Regions from separate parts of the Psychromonas sp. L1A2 genome, predicted to be linked through region 2. Evidence: predicted binding sites of a transcription regulator. Region 2 holds the regulator's gene; each other region holds the start of a gene.
What was found. Region 2 encodes LexA, which represses DNA repair genes until DNA is damaged. Its sites were predicted from a motif close to TACTGTATNNNNATACAGTA; they were not measured.
Positions count from the first base shown of each region.

Region 1 (4,984 bases), on a different contig from region 2:
AACGACCCGGCATTGAAAAATCTAATTGTATTGTACCACATTGCCATGCACGACCTAAACAATCATACAAAGTAAATTCTATTTTTGGACCATAGAAAGCACCTTCGCCTGGTAAGTATTCAAATTTAACACCATTTTCATCTAATGCATGTGCTAAAGCAGCTTCAGATTTATCCCATGTTGCATCATCACCGACACGTTTTTCAGGACGAGTCGACAATTTAACTACGATATCTTCGAAACCAAATGTTTTATAACATTCGAAGACCATGTTAATGCATGCTGATACTTCTTCAAGAATTTGCGCTTCTGTACAGAAGATATGCGCATCATCTTGTGTAAAACCACGTACACGCATTAAACCATGTAAAGAACCCGATGGCTCATTACGGTGACATGAACCAAATTCAGATAATCGTAATGGTAAGTCACGGTACGATTTTAAACCTTGGTTAAAGATTTGTACGTGACCAGGACAGTTCATTGGTTTAATTGCATAATCACGGTTTTCACTACAAGTACAGAACATACCGTCTTTGTATTTATCCCAGTGACCCGACTTTTCCCATAAAGAACGATCTAGTATTTGTGGCGCTTTTACTTCTTGGTAACCAAAGGCAACCGTTTGTTCACGAATATAACTTTCAAGCTCACGGAAAATAGTCCAACCATTTGGATGCCAGAACACCATACCCGGTGCTTCATCTTGCATATGGTAAAGATCTAACTGTTTACCAATTTTACGGTGATCACGTTTAGCCGCTTCTTCAAGGCGCTTTAAGTAAGCATTTAGCTGTTTTTTGTCAGCCCAAGCTGTACCGTATATACGTTGTAACATTTTGTTATCAGAATCAGCACGCCAATATGCGCCTGATACTTTCATTAATTTAAACCATTGGCTAAATTTCATCATCGGTACGTGTGGACCACGACACATATCGACATATTCTTCATGATGGTATAGACCAGGACGGTCTTCTTTATCAATACCTTCAAGAATTTCTAATTTATAAGGTTCATTGCGTTCTTTAAATACTGCAATCGCTTCATCAACGCTGACTTTCTTTTTAACAACTTGATAGTTAGTTTTAACTAGCTGTTGCATGCGTTTTTCAATTTTAGCTAACTCTTCATCATTAATGGTTACATCAAGATCAATATCATAGTAAAAACCATTATCAATGGTTGGTCCTATTGCCATTTTTGCTTCTGGGTACAATTGTTTAATTGCATGACCTAACAAATGCGCACAAGAGTGACGTAATATTTCTAGACCTTCATCATCTTTATTGGTGATAATTGATACGTCTGCATCAGTTTCAATAGGATCACAAGCATCTACAAGTTGTCCGTTAACGCGACCTGCAATACAAGCTTTCGCTAAACCAGGACCGATATCTGCTGCGATATCCATAATTGAAGTAGTAGTGTCAAATTGACGTTGATTTCCATCGGGAAGAGTAATAATTGGCATGCGAATTCCTCACAGTGATGCTTCCAACCAAAAAGCATTTGTATTAATTAAAAAGAGGAGCGCATTTTACTGCATTAAGGAGCACAATAAAAGACACTAAAGGTTAATTTATTGTTACTCCTATTTATTTAATGAGGTTTAACTATCTGATGGCTCTACTTTATCGATACTTTCTGAGTTAAACACTTGCCCTTTAAATAGGTTTTGCAACACATCTTTATTGCTTGCGACATACAGCCCTAATTCTTCAAGCTGTTGATCATCTAGAGAAACAGGACTTTCACTTAAGAATAATGCGATTTGATCGGCGCTATCTAGCATCTTATCGTATGCATCGGCTTCTTTCTTACTGGTAAAGGTCATTTTCTCAACACCCTTTCTTTCTACAATGTATTTAATGATGACTGCCACGGTGGCCTCTTTTTAATTTCAAATTAAACATGGTTTTACATACAGTACTACTGCTTTTGTGATAATGCAACTTTTGTCATACTATAATTAATTTGCTATCTTATAACATTGTCAAATTACTGATAAGTATGAATGAAAACGATAATTTGTAGCCATTGTGACATGGTTTCACAACAACCTATTATACAACCAGGCTACATTGCAAAATGTGCTCGTTGTAATCATGTATTTTGTAAAGCGACAACAAGTAAACCCAATAAGGTATTTGCTCTAGCAGTCGCTGCATTATTAGTTTGTATTCCTGCTTTTTCATTCCCACTTGTTTCAGTGCATTTGTTAGGCATTACAGAACAAACCAACCTGTTACAAGGTGCTATAATGATGATTAATATAGCGCCTGTTGTGTCTTTTGTGGTGTTGTTTTGTGCGGTAGTTGCCCCTACGTTATTAACTCTTTGTATCGCATTTAGTAGCGGATGCATGATGTTCAATAAACGCCCCGAATTGCTTAACTATGTGCTTAAATTAACGAGCATTATCATTCATTGGTCTATGTTAGAAGTTTATTTAGTGAGCTTTATGGTAGCCGTTTTTAAATTAACGAGTTATGCAGAACTTTATTTCAATAGTGGCCTGTACTTTCTAGTTGGTTTTTTAATATTAAATATGAGTATGATCAGCGAATATGATAATGCTCAACATTGGAAATATTTACTCAATGAATAAACCGCTAATAACAGGGATAAGTGCAAGACAACAAGACAGGCAACTATGCCGAGTTTGTGAAAAACATTCTTCTATTAGTGAGAATCAAGAATGTTGCCCTTATTGTGGTAGTCCGATTTCACCTCGCATTGAAAATAGCCAACAAAAAACATGGGCATTATTGTTTACAGCTTTTATTTTTATCTTTCCAGCTAACCTTTACCCTATTACTTACTTATTAAAAAACGGGACACGTTATCCTGATACTATTTTTTCAGGTATTGTAAGCTTATTATCAAGCGGCATGTCTGGTATAGCGTTTATTGTTTTTATAGCGTCTATAGTAGTACCTATATTAAAAATTGTAGTATTAGCTTTTATTTCACTCGCCATTCACTTTAAATGGCAATTTAACCCTAAAAAACAACTTATTGCTTTTACGTTAGTCGACTGGATTGGTCGTTGGTCAGTATTAGACTTATTTGTTATATCAATAATGGTTGCGGTGTTTGATAAAGGAAATTTCCTATCCGTTTACCCAGGGATCGCAGCAACTTCTTTCACCGTGGTTGTCATTACAACATTATTCGCAGCACAGAGTTTCGATACTCGTCTAATATGGGACGCAAATACCGATGCAAGATAACCCTTCGACAACACCTGTTGTTAGTAAATCAAAATATATTTCACCAGTGTGGTTTCTACCTTTTATCGCTACATTATTGGCTCTTTGGATACTATTCCAAAATATCACTCATAAAAATATGCGTGTTAATATTCATTTCACCAATGCTGGCAGTATTATCATTGACAAAACCAAAGTACGTTACAAAGGGGTTATTGTTGGTACCGTCAAGAAGATTGAACTTGATGAGGTTGATGGTGTTAATGTCATTGCTGAAATCGAGTCTCATGCAACCTTTTTACTAAAAGAGAAAAGTAAATTTTGGTTAGTTTCACCCAAAGCATCTTTAACTTCAATTACTGGATTAGATACTTTGTTCTCTGGGAGTTATATTAATTTATTACCTGGCGAAGGTGAGGAAGCAACTGACTTTGTTGCAACAAGAGAACAACCAATCACCATTCCGGATAATGCATTATTGATTAACTTAAAAAGTGATAATGCCGCATCGATTAACATTGGAACGCCTATCTTTTATAAAAAAATACAAGTGGGAGAAATTGCTCGAGTACGTCTTGATAAAACGGGGCAATTTGTCAACATTCAGGCTTTTATTGAAAGTAAATACAGCCACTTAGTAAAACAAAAAAGTAAATTTTGGAATATTAGTGGTTTAAATGCAAACATTTCAAGAGCAGGTATAGATTTCAAACTTGATAGCCTAACCACTTTAATTGCGGGAGGAGTTACCTTCAGCAGTCCTGAATCATCTACTGAGCCTTTAGAAAACCAGAAATATCAGCTATTTAATGATATTGATGCTAGTCAGGAAGGCCTACATATTATCCTTAAGTTATCTAACACCAATAATTTACCAGAGCGTGCAGGTATCTTATTTAAAGGGCATGGTATTGGTAGGATTGATACCATCAACTACGATTCAGAAAGTCAGTTGTTCATTGCAAAAGCAACTATCAACCCAGCATTTAGTGATTTAATCACTGAAAGTGCACGTTTTTGGGTTGAGAAAACATCCGTTTCTTTTTCTAAAATTGAAAACTTAAGTAATCTTATTACTGGTGATTATATTAACTTTTCACACGGAGAGAGCTATCAAGATGAACCATTACGTACTGAGTTTGTAATAAAGACAGAACAATCTATTTTAGAAAGTAATGCTTTATCAATAACTTTAATTGCAGATAATGCAAATGGCTTAACAGACGGTGCACCTGTTAGCTATAAAGGGCTTAATATTGGTAAAGTGAGTACAATAAAATTAACTGAAGATAATAATAAAATTAAAGCGACGTTAAACATCGATGAAGAATTTAGTTATCTAATTAATAAGAACAGTAAATTCCACCTATTAAGCGGAGTAAACTTTAAGGCTTCTCTAAAAGGGGTTGAGGTTAATAGCAAACCATTAGAAAATATTATACAAGGTGGTATTGCACTCTATAATGAATCACCAATCACTAAAAAACATATTCAAACTCCATTTGAAAATAAACAACCTTTCTATTTATATGAATCTAAAGAGATGGCAAAACTAGGTAAAGATGCTTTTACTGATCCACTTAAAGTAATCCTTCTAAGTAAAGAATTACCTTCTGTGAGTATTGGTTCTCCTGTCTATTATCACAAACTACAAGTAGGTGAAGTAAGTGATCTACGCTTACATGATTCAAGCTTAATGCAAACCAGTATTAACATTAACGCAAAATTTAAACACTTGATTACCAAACAAACTATTTTTTGGAATATTA
Region 1 covers NZ_WUAG01000001.1:1,658,910-1,663,893, reverse strand. The annotation lists gene thrS (threonine--tRNA ligase) at 1-1,474, opposite strand, end outside; gene GQR59_RS07170 (YebG family protein) at 1,613-1,885, opposite strand; gene GQR59_RS07165 (paraquat-inducible protein A) at 2,018-2,611, shown strand; gene GQR59_RS07160 (paraquat-inducible protein A) at 2,604-3,236, shown strand; gene GQR59_RS07155 (PqiB family protein) at 3,226-4,984, shown strand, end outside.
Region 1: the regulator LexA is predicted to act here: its motif matches at 1,913-1,932, upstream of GQR59_RS07170 (YebG family protein).

Region 2 (4,984 bases):
AGTGTGGTGGGTGATTAATGACTAGCCATAAAAAACAAGCAGGCATTGCATTAATTACAGTATTACTGGTTTTGGCTATTATGGTAACGATCGCTGCGACTATGACTGGCAGAATGACAGCTAGTTTATTACGTACTGAAGGGCTCAACTATTCTGAAAAAATTTATTGGTATGGACAAGCAACTATAGAGCTTGGTCGTATGATTTTAGAGAGTGACTTTGAAGATAGTGAAGTGATCAGTTTAGATCAAACTTGGGCGACACCTGATCTGGTTTTTCCTGTCGATGAAGGCACTATCACTGGGAATATTGTTGATTATCGTAGTTGTTTTAATATTAATGCGCTTTCAGTAGAAGAGGAAGACGATACTGAACCATTAGCTTTGACTCAATTTAAACTACTGCTAAATGCTTTAGAGGTTGAGGACTTTAGTGTTGATGTTATTGCAGAGTCAACTCGAGATTGGCTTGATAATAATGATACCGTCGATGAGTCAGAAGGTGCAGAAGATAGATATTATGAAGCTCAAAATGTCCCTCATTTAGCGGCCAATGATTTGATGGTTGATATCTCTGAGTTAAGAGCTGTACAAGGAGTGACGGGTAATATTTATGATCATATAAAAAGACACTTGTGTGCTTTACCCACGTCAGAACAATTGATTAATGTTAATACGGTCAAACAAGATAAAGCCGAGGTTTTATATGCTTTATTTCCAGAAGAACTAGGTTTATCAATAGAAGACTTTCAAGACTTATTAAATGATAGACCTACTAGTGGCTGGAGTTCGGTCGCAGACTTTTTAGAGACAGATTTGTTAACAGATAAAATAATACCGGAAGACGTACAATCACAATTAAGTGTAACCAGCGATTATTTTCAATTATACGGGTCAGCAGAGTTTGATGATCGAACAATTGCATTAAAGTCATTATTTAAAGTAGAAGATGAGGAAGCAACTACGGTTCGTTTCCAATTTGCAGGAATAGAAGACATGGTAGGAAATGGAGATGCGCAGTGAGTGAACAATTAATTATTCGCCTAGCAAGTGAAGCACATCAAACTATTCATTGGTTGATTTGGTCTGATAGTGAAAAAGAGATCATTGCTTCTGGTGATTTAGAAAATGCTCAAGACCTACAATTGTTAACTGAAAAAGCACAGTCACGAAAAGTGATTTGTTTAGTGCCTAGTGTAGATGTCACCTTAAAATCAGTGGTGATAAAAGGCAATTTTACGCGTCAAATGCAACAAGCTTTACCTTATATGCTTGAAGATGATTTAGCCAGTGATGTGGATAAACTACATTTTTCAGTATTGGCTAAAAAAACTGATTTAGTTGATGTTGCTATCTGTTTTAAAAGCAAATTACAAATGTGGTTAGATTGGTTAGCTGATGCAGATATTTTTTGTCAGCGATTACTACCAGAAGCGTTAGCGTTACCATTACCAGAAGAGCATGAATGGCAAGCGTTACAATTAGAAAAACAATGGCTGATACGTGAAAGCGTATACCAAGGTTGGAGTTGTGATAGTGAAATGCTCAATGATATTTTACAGCTACGTCTATCAGATAATCCACAACAAATTATTAAAAGTTATAGCCCTGTACCTAAGCATTCATTCGGACAATGGCAAGCTGAGCAAGCGATGTTACCGATGCAATTATTAGCAGAAGGTTGTTTTCAACATTCTTTCAACCTGTTAACCGGTGAATTTTCAGTTAAGAAAGAAAGAAATTTACAATTGTATAAATGGAAAGCGCCAGCGATCGCGGCGTTAGTATTATTTGTTCTGCTATTAGTTAACTTATTTGTACAAACAGAGCAAATAGATAAACAAACCTTACAAGTGAAAGGGCAAGTCGAGACGGTGTATAAACAAGCTTTTCCTGAACAAAGTCCTTTAAGATATAGCCGTATTAAGAAAAAGTTAAAGGGATTATTAGCTAACGCATCAATTACAGAGCAAGATTCTGGGCTATTGATTATGTTAAATGACCTTCTTCCTAGTTTAAAGGCTGTACCAAGTTTACAAATATCAACGTTAAAATTTAATGGTAAAAATCAAGAAATTAGCTTAGCGATTAGTGCGGATAGTTTTCAAGCTTTTGAGCAGTTTTCGTCAAAAATACCAACACAATATAGCTTTAAGCAAGGTGCATTAAGTAACAATAAAAATCGCATTAGTGGTGTTGTGACTGTAGGGGTAAAATAATGTTTGAAGAAATCAAAGATTGGTGGGAAAACACCACTGAAAGAGAACAAAGATTAACGATTATTTCTGCCGTGGTTGTTTTTATCGCTGTCGTCTATTTTCTTTTATGGCAACCACTAGCTAATAATTTAGCGATTAGCCAGCAGAAACTAAATAGTGCTCAACAAACTTTACAATGGGTTGAAGTTAATTCAAATAAAATTATTGCTGCTGGACTGATTGACACCCAAACGGGAACACCACAAAATTTATCACAGCTTATTAATAGTACAGCTAAACGCAATCAGATTAATATCGCACGTATCCAAAGTCGTAATGGAACAGTTGATCTTTCTATAAACCAAATTGAATTTAATCAATTTATAGAGTGGATAACCGTATTGCAAAATCAACATAACGTACAGATTGCGAGTGTTGATATAAGCCAAGATAAAGTTCAAGGCATGATTAAAGTTAGTCGCTTATCATTAAGTTATTAGAGTTAAATTCAAGCATAATAAAGGTTTCAAATGAAATTTAAAATCGCCATTTTGGTCGTATTCGTTTACTTAATTACTTTAGTGGTTAATTTGCCTTTGGCTGTTGTGGTTGATTGGCTTCCTAGAGGAGCGATTAAAGTTAATAATGCCACAGGTACGATCTGGAAAGGGCAAGCCAAGCAAATTGTAGTTAACCGTAAATTGCGCTTTGATAATGTAAAATGGGATGTGCAGTTAATGGCATTACTTACATTAAACCTAGAGGCCGATGCTTCATTTAACAACGGTTCTCAAGCTATGTCTGGTAAAGGTATTGTTCGTTATGGTTTTTCAGGGATAAGCGCATCAAATGTTATTTTAGATTTAAGTTCAAAAGAATTATTAACATTATTGCCAATGCGTTTGCCGGCTAAAATTTCAGGAGATTTTTCCGCAGTCATTAAAGAATTCACACAAGGCAAACCCTATTGTGAACAATTACAAGGTAACGTACTTTGGCAAAATGCTGTCGTATCTAGTCAGTTAGGCGTAGTCAATTTAGCTTCTCCTACTGTTGATCTCGGATGTGATAATGGTGAGGTTACGGCATTTGTTACTCAAGAGTCAGATGAATTAGCAACAACCTTAGATATTAGTTTAGGCGAAGGCGGCATATATAAGTTAAATGGAGAGATTCAAGGAACCGATAAGTTGGCTCCTTCGATTGCTAAATCATTAACGTGGATTGGCCCAAAAAACGAAAGTGGGGCAACGACACTTAGCTTTAGTGGACAACTTTAAGTAATGAATTAATAGAGTATTGTTGGGTCATTATTTAGCATTATTGGACTTTATTTCCTATCTAATAATAAAAAGAAGAGTCTTAACTAGTATTTAACCATGTATGGATATACACTGTGTTTGTTTACAGTTTATTATCGCGTGGAGATCCTAATGAAAGAGTTAACTAAACGCCAAGGCGAAGTCCTAGACGTAATAAAAGATCAAATTACAAAGACTGGCATGCCACCAACACGCGTGGAATTAGCAAGAATTCTAGGTTTTAAAAGTGCCAATGCAGCAGAAGAGCATTTAAAAGCATTAGCACGTAAAGGGGCGATTGAAATATTATCTGGCACATCTCGTGGTATTCGCGTTATTAGTGAGCATAAAGATAATGAAGCAGCCAACGAAGGCTTGCCTTTAATCGGTAAAGTAGCTGCCGGAGAGCCGATTTTAGCTCAAGAGCACGTTGAAACTCATTACAATGTTGATCCTACTTTATTTCATCCTGCGGCAGATTTTTTATTGCGTGTTCAGGGCGAAAGCATGAAAGATATTGGTATTATGGATGGTGATCTATTAGCTGTACATAAAACCCAAAATATCAATAATGGCCAAGTAGTTGTTGCAAGAGTTGAAGATGATGTAACCGTTAAACGCTTTTATCGTGATGGTAAGCAAATAACATTAAAAGCTGAAAATACATTATTCGATCCCATTAAGGTTGATTTAGAGTTTCAATCATTTGATATTGAAGGTATTGCAGTTGGTGTTATTCGTACTGCTGATTGGATGTAAACGTTTATCTATCTGCTTTGTAACTTAATCGCTTAAGTAAATGCAGTAAATAAATTAATAAAGCGAAGAAAATGCCAATAAATAGTTATTCTATTTATTGGCATTTTCATCACTTGCTTTGAGCAAATAGAGTAAAAAAATGAAACGTATAATAATTATATGCAGTATTGTAATCGTGGGTTTATTTTTTGCGTTAGGTGGATTAGAAGCCATTAATCTAAATGCTAAAAATGGTGATACATTTGAAACAGATAATAATGCTTTATTTTTAGCTAAACCGCGTATTATTTTAAATGAGTTTGCTTTTGAAAAAGCGGGAAAAGTTGCTTTTACAAATGAATCATTAAAAGGGAAATGGACGCTTTTCTTTGCTGGTTATACTTTTTGTCCTGATGTTTGCCCTACTACACTCGCTGATTTAGATCGTATTTATCCTAGTTTAACTAATGATGATAATACAACCACTCAAGTTGTATTTGTTTCTGTTGATCCTAATCGAGATAAAGCGGAACAACTCGCAGACTATGTTCATTATTTTAATAAAAACTTTATCGGTGTAACGAGCACACATAAACAACTATGGCCTTTTGTAACACAGCTTGGTTTAATTTATGGCATTGTTGAAGCGGGTGATACAGATGATTTTTATTTGGTCGATCACAGTGCATCTATTGTTTTAATTGACCCGGATGGAAAGTTGCATGCAACGTTTAAGTCTGTGCCTAAT
Region 2 covers NZ_WUAG01000002.1:1,830,284-1,835,267, forward strand. The annotation lists gene gspJ (type II secretion system minor pseudopilin GspJ) at 1-18, shown strand, start outside; gene gspK (type II secretion system minor pseudopilin GspK) at 18-1,022, shown strand; gene gspL (type II secretion system protein GspL) at 1,019-2,218, shown strand; gene gspM (type II secretion system protein GspM) at 2,218-2,697, shown strand; gene GQR59_RS18380 (type II secretion system protein N) at 2,728-3,477, shown strand; gene lexA (transcriptional repressor LexA) at 3,631-4,257, shown strand; gene GQR59_RS18390 (SCO family protein) at 4,397-4,984, shown strand, end outside.

Region 3 (4,984 bases), 790 kb from region 2:
AAAGTTTTATTAAATCATTCAGCTATGGTCAAATACTGTCATTATTTTATCAACTTGATCGTGGAGAATATTATCAATCATCAACAGCTAAAAAAAGCCGAAATGAAAGCGGGTTGTAAAGCAGCAATCCCATTGATAATAGGTGGTATTCCTTTTGGAATTTTATTCGGTACATTAGCACCAACCAGTGGACTTTCGGTATGGGCCACCATGGCTATGTCACTGTTTGTTTTTGCTGGGTCAGCACAATTTATTGTTTTAGCATTAATTGCAGTACAAGCACCGCTGGAAATCATTTTGTTAACTACTTTTGTCGTTAATTTACGCCATCTGTTATACGCAACAGCATTAGTACCTCGAGTAGCTCATTTACCAATCGCATTACGAGCCTTTTTAGCCTTTGGCTTAACCGATGAAACCTTTGCTAACATGAGCCAACGTTATCAGCCTGATTCTCCGTTAGGTAATGATCATCGGTACGCGCATTTTTTCTATATTGGTTCTTTATTAAGTTTTTATATCGCTTGGTCATCGGCTACAGCACTTGGTTTAGTACTTGGCAATATTATTCCTGATATGACAAGTTGGGGACTAGAGTTTGCTATGTCAGTTACCTTTATCGGTATGGTGGTGCCTTACATTAATAGTAAAGCCATGTTAAGTGCAACGTGCAGTGCTGCAATAGCCTCTTTATCCTTTTCTTATTTACCTAATAAGCTTGGGCTCATTATTAGTGCATTAATAGGTGTTGCCGCTGGCTTATCAGTGATGCGTATGCAAAAAATGTCTATTAACAAGGAGAAGAAAATATGAATGAATTCTGGTTAATTTTAGGCATGTTCATCATTACATTTGGTATTCGTTTTGTCATGTTTGCTTTTGCAGGGAAAATTACTTTTCCAGTCTGGATGCAACAATCATTAAAATTTGTGCCTCCAGCAGTATTAACTGCAATCATAGTGCCCGCAGTCGTTATGCCCTATGGAGATATGGATATAAGTTTTACTAATGTTTATTTATTAGCGGCAATTATTAGTGTGGTGATCAGCCTAGTGACTAAGAGTTTATTAAAAACGATCTTCTTTGGTATGTTAGTTTTTTTACTGTTGAAGTTATTAATTGCTTAAGAGGACTTCAATTTTTCGTGCAGACTAACTCAGAAAAAACAGACAAAAAAACCGATGCTTTGTAGGCATCGGTTTTTATCTTAGCTAGTTATATCAATCGCACTAATTAACTGACTCTATTTTACTGGTTAAAGAAGCTCAGTTAACATAGCTTCTTTAACATAGTTGGTATTACCATTAGTACAAAGGCACTTTTAGCTTTATAGATTAACTTACTCAGGCGCTTCAGTTTCTACATCTTTAGTTTCAGGTGCAACTTCTGGTTTTGTTAATAATATTTCACGCAGCTTTTCATCTAACTCTTTAGCAGCAGCTGGATTTTCTTGCAAGAACTTACAAGCGTTACTCTTACCTTGGCCAATTTTGCTACCGTTGTATGAGTACCAAGAACCAGATTTTTCAACTAACTCTTGTTTAACACCTAAATCAATTAACTCGCCGTGGTTATTAATACCTTCGCCGTATAAGATTTGGAACTCAGCTTGTTTGAACGGTGGTGATACTTTGTTTTTAACCACTTTAACGCGTGTTTCATTACCTGTGATTTCATCACCATTTTTAACAGCGCCAATACGACGAATGTCTAAACGAACTGATGCATAGAATTTTAATGCATTACCACCAGTAGTTGTTTCTGGGTTACCAAACATAACTCCAATTTTCATACGGATTTGATTAATAAAGATAACCATCGTATTAGTTTGTTTAATGTTACCGGTTAGTTTACGTAATGCTTGAGACATTAGACGTGCTTGAAGACCCATGTGTGAGTCACCCATGTCTCCTTCAATTTCCGCTTTTGGCGTTAAGGCCGCAACAGAATCGACAATCACTACACCAACAGCACCTGAACGTACTAACATGTCACAGATTTCTAATGCTTGCTCACCAGTATCAGGTTGCGAGATAAGAAGATCATCAACATTAACACCTAATTTTTTTGCGTAGCTAGGGTCTAACGCATGCTCTGCATCGATAAACGCACAAGTTTTACCTTGTTTTTGTGCTTCAGCAATAACTTGTAATGTTAGCGTCGTTTTACCAGAACTTTCTGGACCGTATATTTCAACAACACGACCGTACGGTAAACCACCTATTCCAAGAGCAACATCTAAACCTAATGAGCCAGTTGAAACAGATTCAATTTCCATTGCTGCAGCACCGTCTCCTAGACGCATAATTGAACCTTTACCAAATTGTTTCTCAATTTGGCCTAATGCAGCTGCTAATGCTTTATCTTTATTTGCGTCCTGACTCATGTATTCTCCAGTGTTTTTCTTATGTTTTACTGTATATGCATGCAGTATACTGCTCATTTATACAGTATCAAGTTTTTTATTAAAAATATGATGATATTTATTTAGTTTAGCATATCAACGTTATCTATCAGCCCTAAAAGTGCTAAACGAATTGCTTGTGTTCTCACTTCAGAGCGATCACCTACAAATAAATAGGTTTCAGTTTTATGTCCACTATGTGCGTTATACCAAGCAATACAAACCGTACCCACTGGTTTTTCTTCGCTGCCGCCATCAGGCCCTGCAATCCCGCTTATCGCAACAGCAATATCGGCATCTGAATTTTTTATGGCGCCAATAGCCATGGCATTAACCACTTCTTTGGAGACCGCCCCAAACTCTTGAATCAACAGGTCTTCAACACCTAGCATCTGTGTTTTAGCGCCATTACTATAGGTAACAAAACTACGGTCAAACCACAGCGAACTTCCAGAAATTTCTGTAATAGCGTATGCTACACCACCTCCGGTACAGGATTCTGCGGTTGTAGCAACCAAGCCAGCATTAGTCAGTTTTTCGCCTAATACTTGCGCCAATTCTTTAACGGTTTTTTCAGTAAACATCATTTTCCGCCTTTTTTAGAAATAGTTATTAAGTGTATTCATTATGAAGCCAACAGCGCAAGAATTAAAACAGCATACTCCGATGATGCAACAATTTTTAACCTTAAAAAGTGAAGTGCCAGACACCTTACTCTTTTATCGTATGGGTGATTTCTACGAACTGTTTTTTGATGATGCTCGTAAAGCATCACAATTATTAGGTATTTCCCTTACTCAACGTGGAAAAACTGGCGGCAATGCCATTCCAATGGCCGGTGTTCCCTACCATAGTGTTGAAGGCTACTTAGCAAAATTGATTGCCCTTGGTGAATCGATTGCAATTTGTGAGCAAATTGGCGATCCGGCCACCAGCAAAGGCCCTGTTGAACGTAAGATAGTACGTATCATTACCCCTGGCACGATCACTGATGAAGCGTTATTAGATGATAAACAAGATAACTTATTATGTTCAGTTTACCAACAAGGTGACACCTTTGGTATTGCTTCATTAGATATTGGTAGTGGTCGCTTTATTGTTAATGAACTTAATAAAGCTGAATCTTTACAAGCAGAAATACAACGTCTAAATCCAGCTGAACTCTTATATCCCGATAACTTTGAATGTTTGGAGTTAATTGAACATTTACCTACGATTCGTCGTCGCCCTGAATGGGAATTTGAATTAGGTACCTGTAAAAAACTATTAACCCAACAGTTAGGCACTAAAGATCTCGTCGGGTTTGGTATTGAAAAAGCCCACTTTGCAATTTGTGCTGCTGGTGCGTTATTGCAATATTTAAAAGATACTCAACGTACAGTGCTTACCCATATTCAATCAATTACATTAGAACAAAGCACTGATACGGTTATTTTAGATGCCGCCACACGCCGTAACTTAGAGTTAACCTTTAATTTAGCAGGCGGGACCGATAATACGCTAGCGCAAATATTAGATACTACGGTAACCCCAATGGGTAGCCGTTTATTAAAACGTTGGATACATCAGCCAATTCGTAATTTAACGGTCTTAAATTACCGTCAAACCATGATCCAAACGTTAATGGATTTTGATTTAACTGACGCACTTTCTATCCCACTTAAACAGATCGGTGATATTGAGCGTGTGATTGCACGCTTAGCGTTACGTTCTGCACGCCCTCGGGATTTAACACGTTTACGTTGCGCTTTTTCTTTATTACCTGAATTACAGCATTTAATTGCAGAATTACCTTCTGAACTCGTTTCTACATTGAGCCAAGAAATGGGTAACTATCCAGAGCTATTAACCTTATTAGAAACGGCAGTTATTGATAATCCGCCAGTGTTAATACGTGATGGCGGCGTGATCAAAGCAGGTTATAACGAAGAGCTAGATCATTGGCGTAATTTATCAAAAGGTGCAACGGACTATTTAGAAGCGTTAGAAAAACGTGAACGTGAAAGTACTGGTATCAGCACTTTAAAGGTTGGTTATAACCGAGTGCATGGTTACTTCATTGAGATAAGTCGAAATCAATCTGAACATGTACCGGAGCATTATGTACGTCGCCAAACGCTTAAAGGTGCAGAGCGTTACATTATTGCAGAATTAAAAGAACACGAAGAAAAAGTATTATCTAGCCAAGGTAAAGCCTTAGCACTAGAGAAAAAACTTTATGAGCAATTGATTGATTTATTATTGCCACATTTAAAAAGCTTACAATTCACAGCCAAAGCATTAGCTGAATTAGACGTATTAAATACGTTAACCGAGCGCGCATTAACACTAAATTATGTTCGACCAGTGTTACAAGAACAAAACGGTATCGAAATTGAAGAAGGCCGACACCCTGTTGTTGAGCAAGTAAGTAAAACACCTTTTATTGCGAATCCTGTTAATTTACATAACCAACGTCGTATGTTGATTATTACTGGCCCTAACATGGGTGGTAAATCAACCTATATGCGTCAAGTTGCGTTGATGGTGTTGATGGCGCACATTGGTAGTTTTATTCCTGCTCAAAGTGCAAAAATAGGC
Region 3 covers NZ_WUAG01000002.1:1,041,458-1,046,441, forward strand. The annotation lists gene GQR59_RS14885 (AzlC family ABC transporter permease) at 61-813, shown strand; gene GQR59_RS14890 (AzlD domain-containing protein) at 810-1,127, shown strand; gene recA (recombinase RecA) at 1,340-2,386, opposite strand; gene GQR59_RS14900 (CinA family protein) at 2,488-2,988, opposite strand; gene mutS (DNA mismatch repair protein MutS) at 3,032-4,984, shown strand, end outside.
Region 3: the regulator LexA is predicted to act here: its motif matches at 2,414-2,433, upstream of recA (recombinase RecA).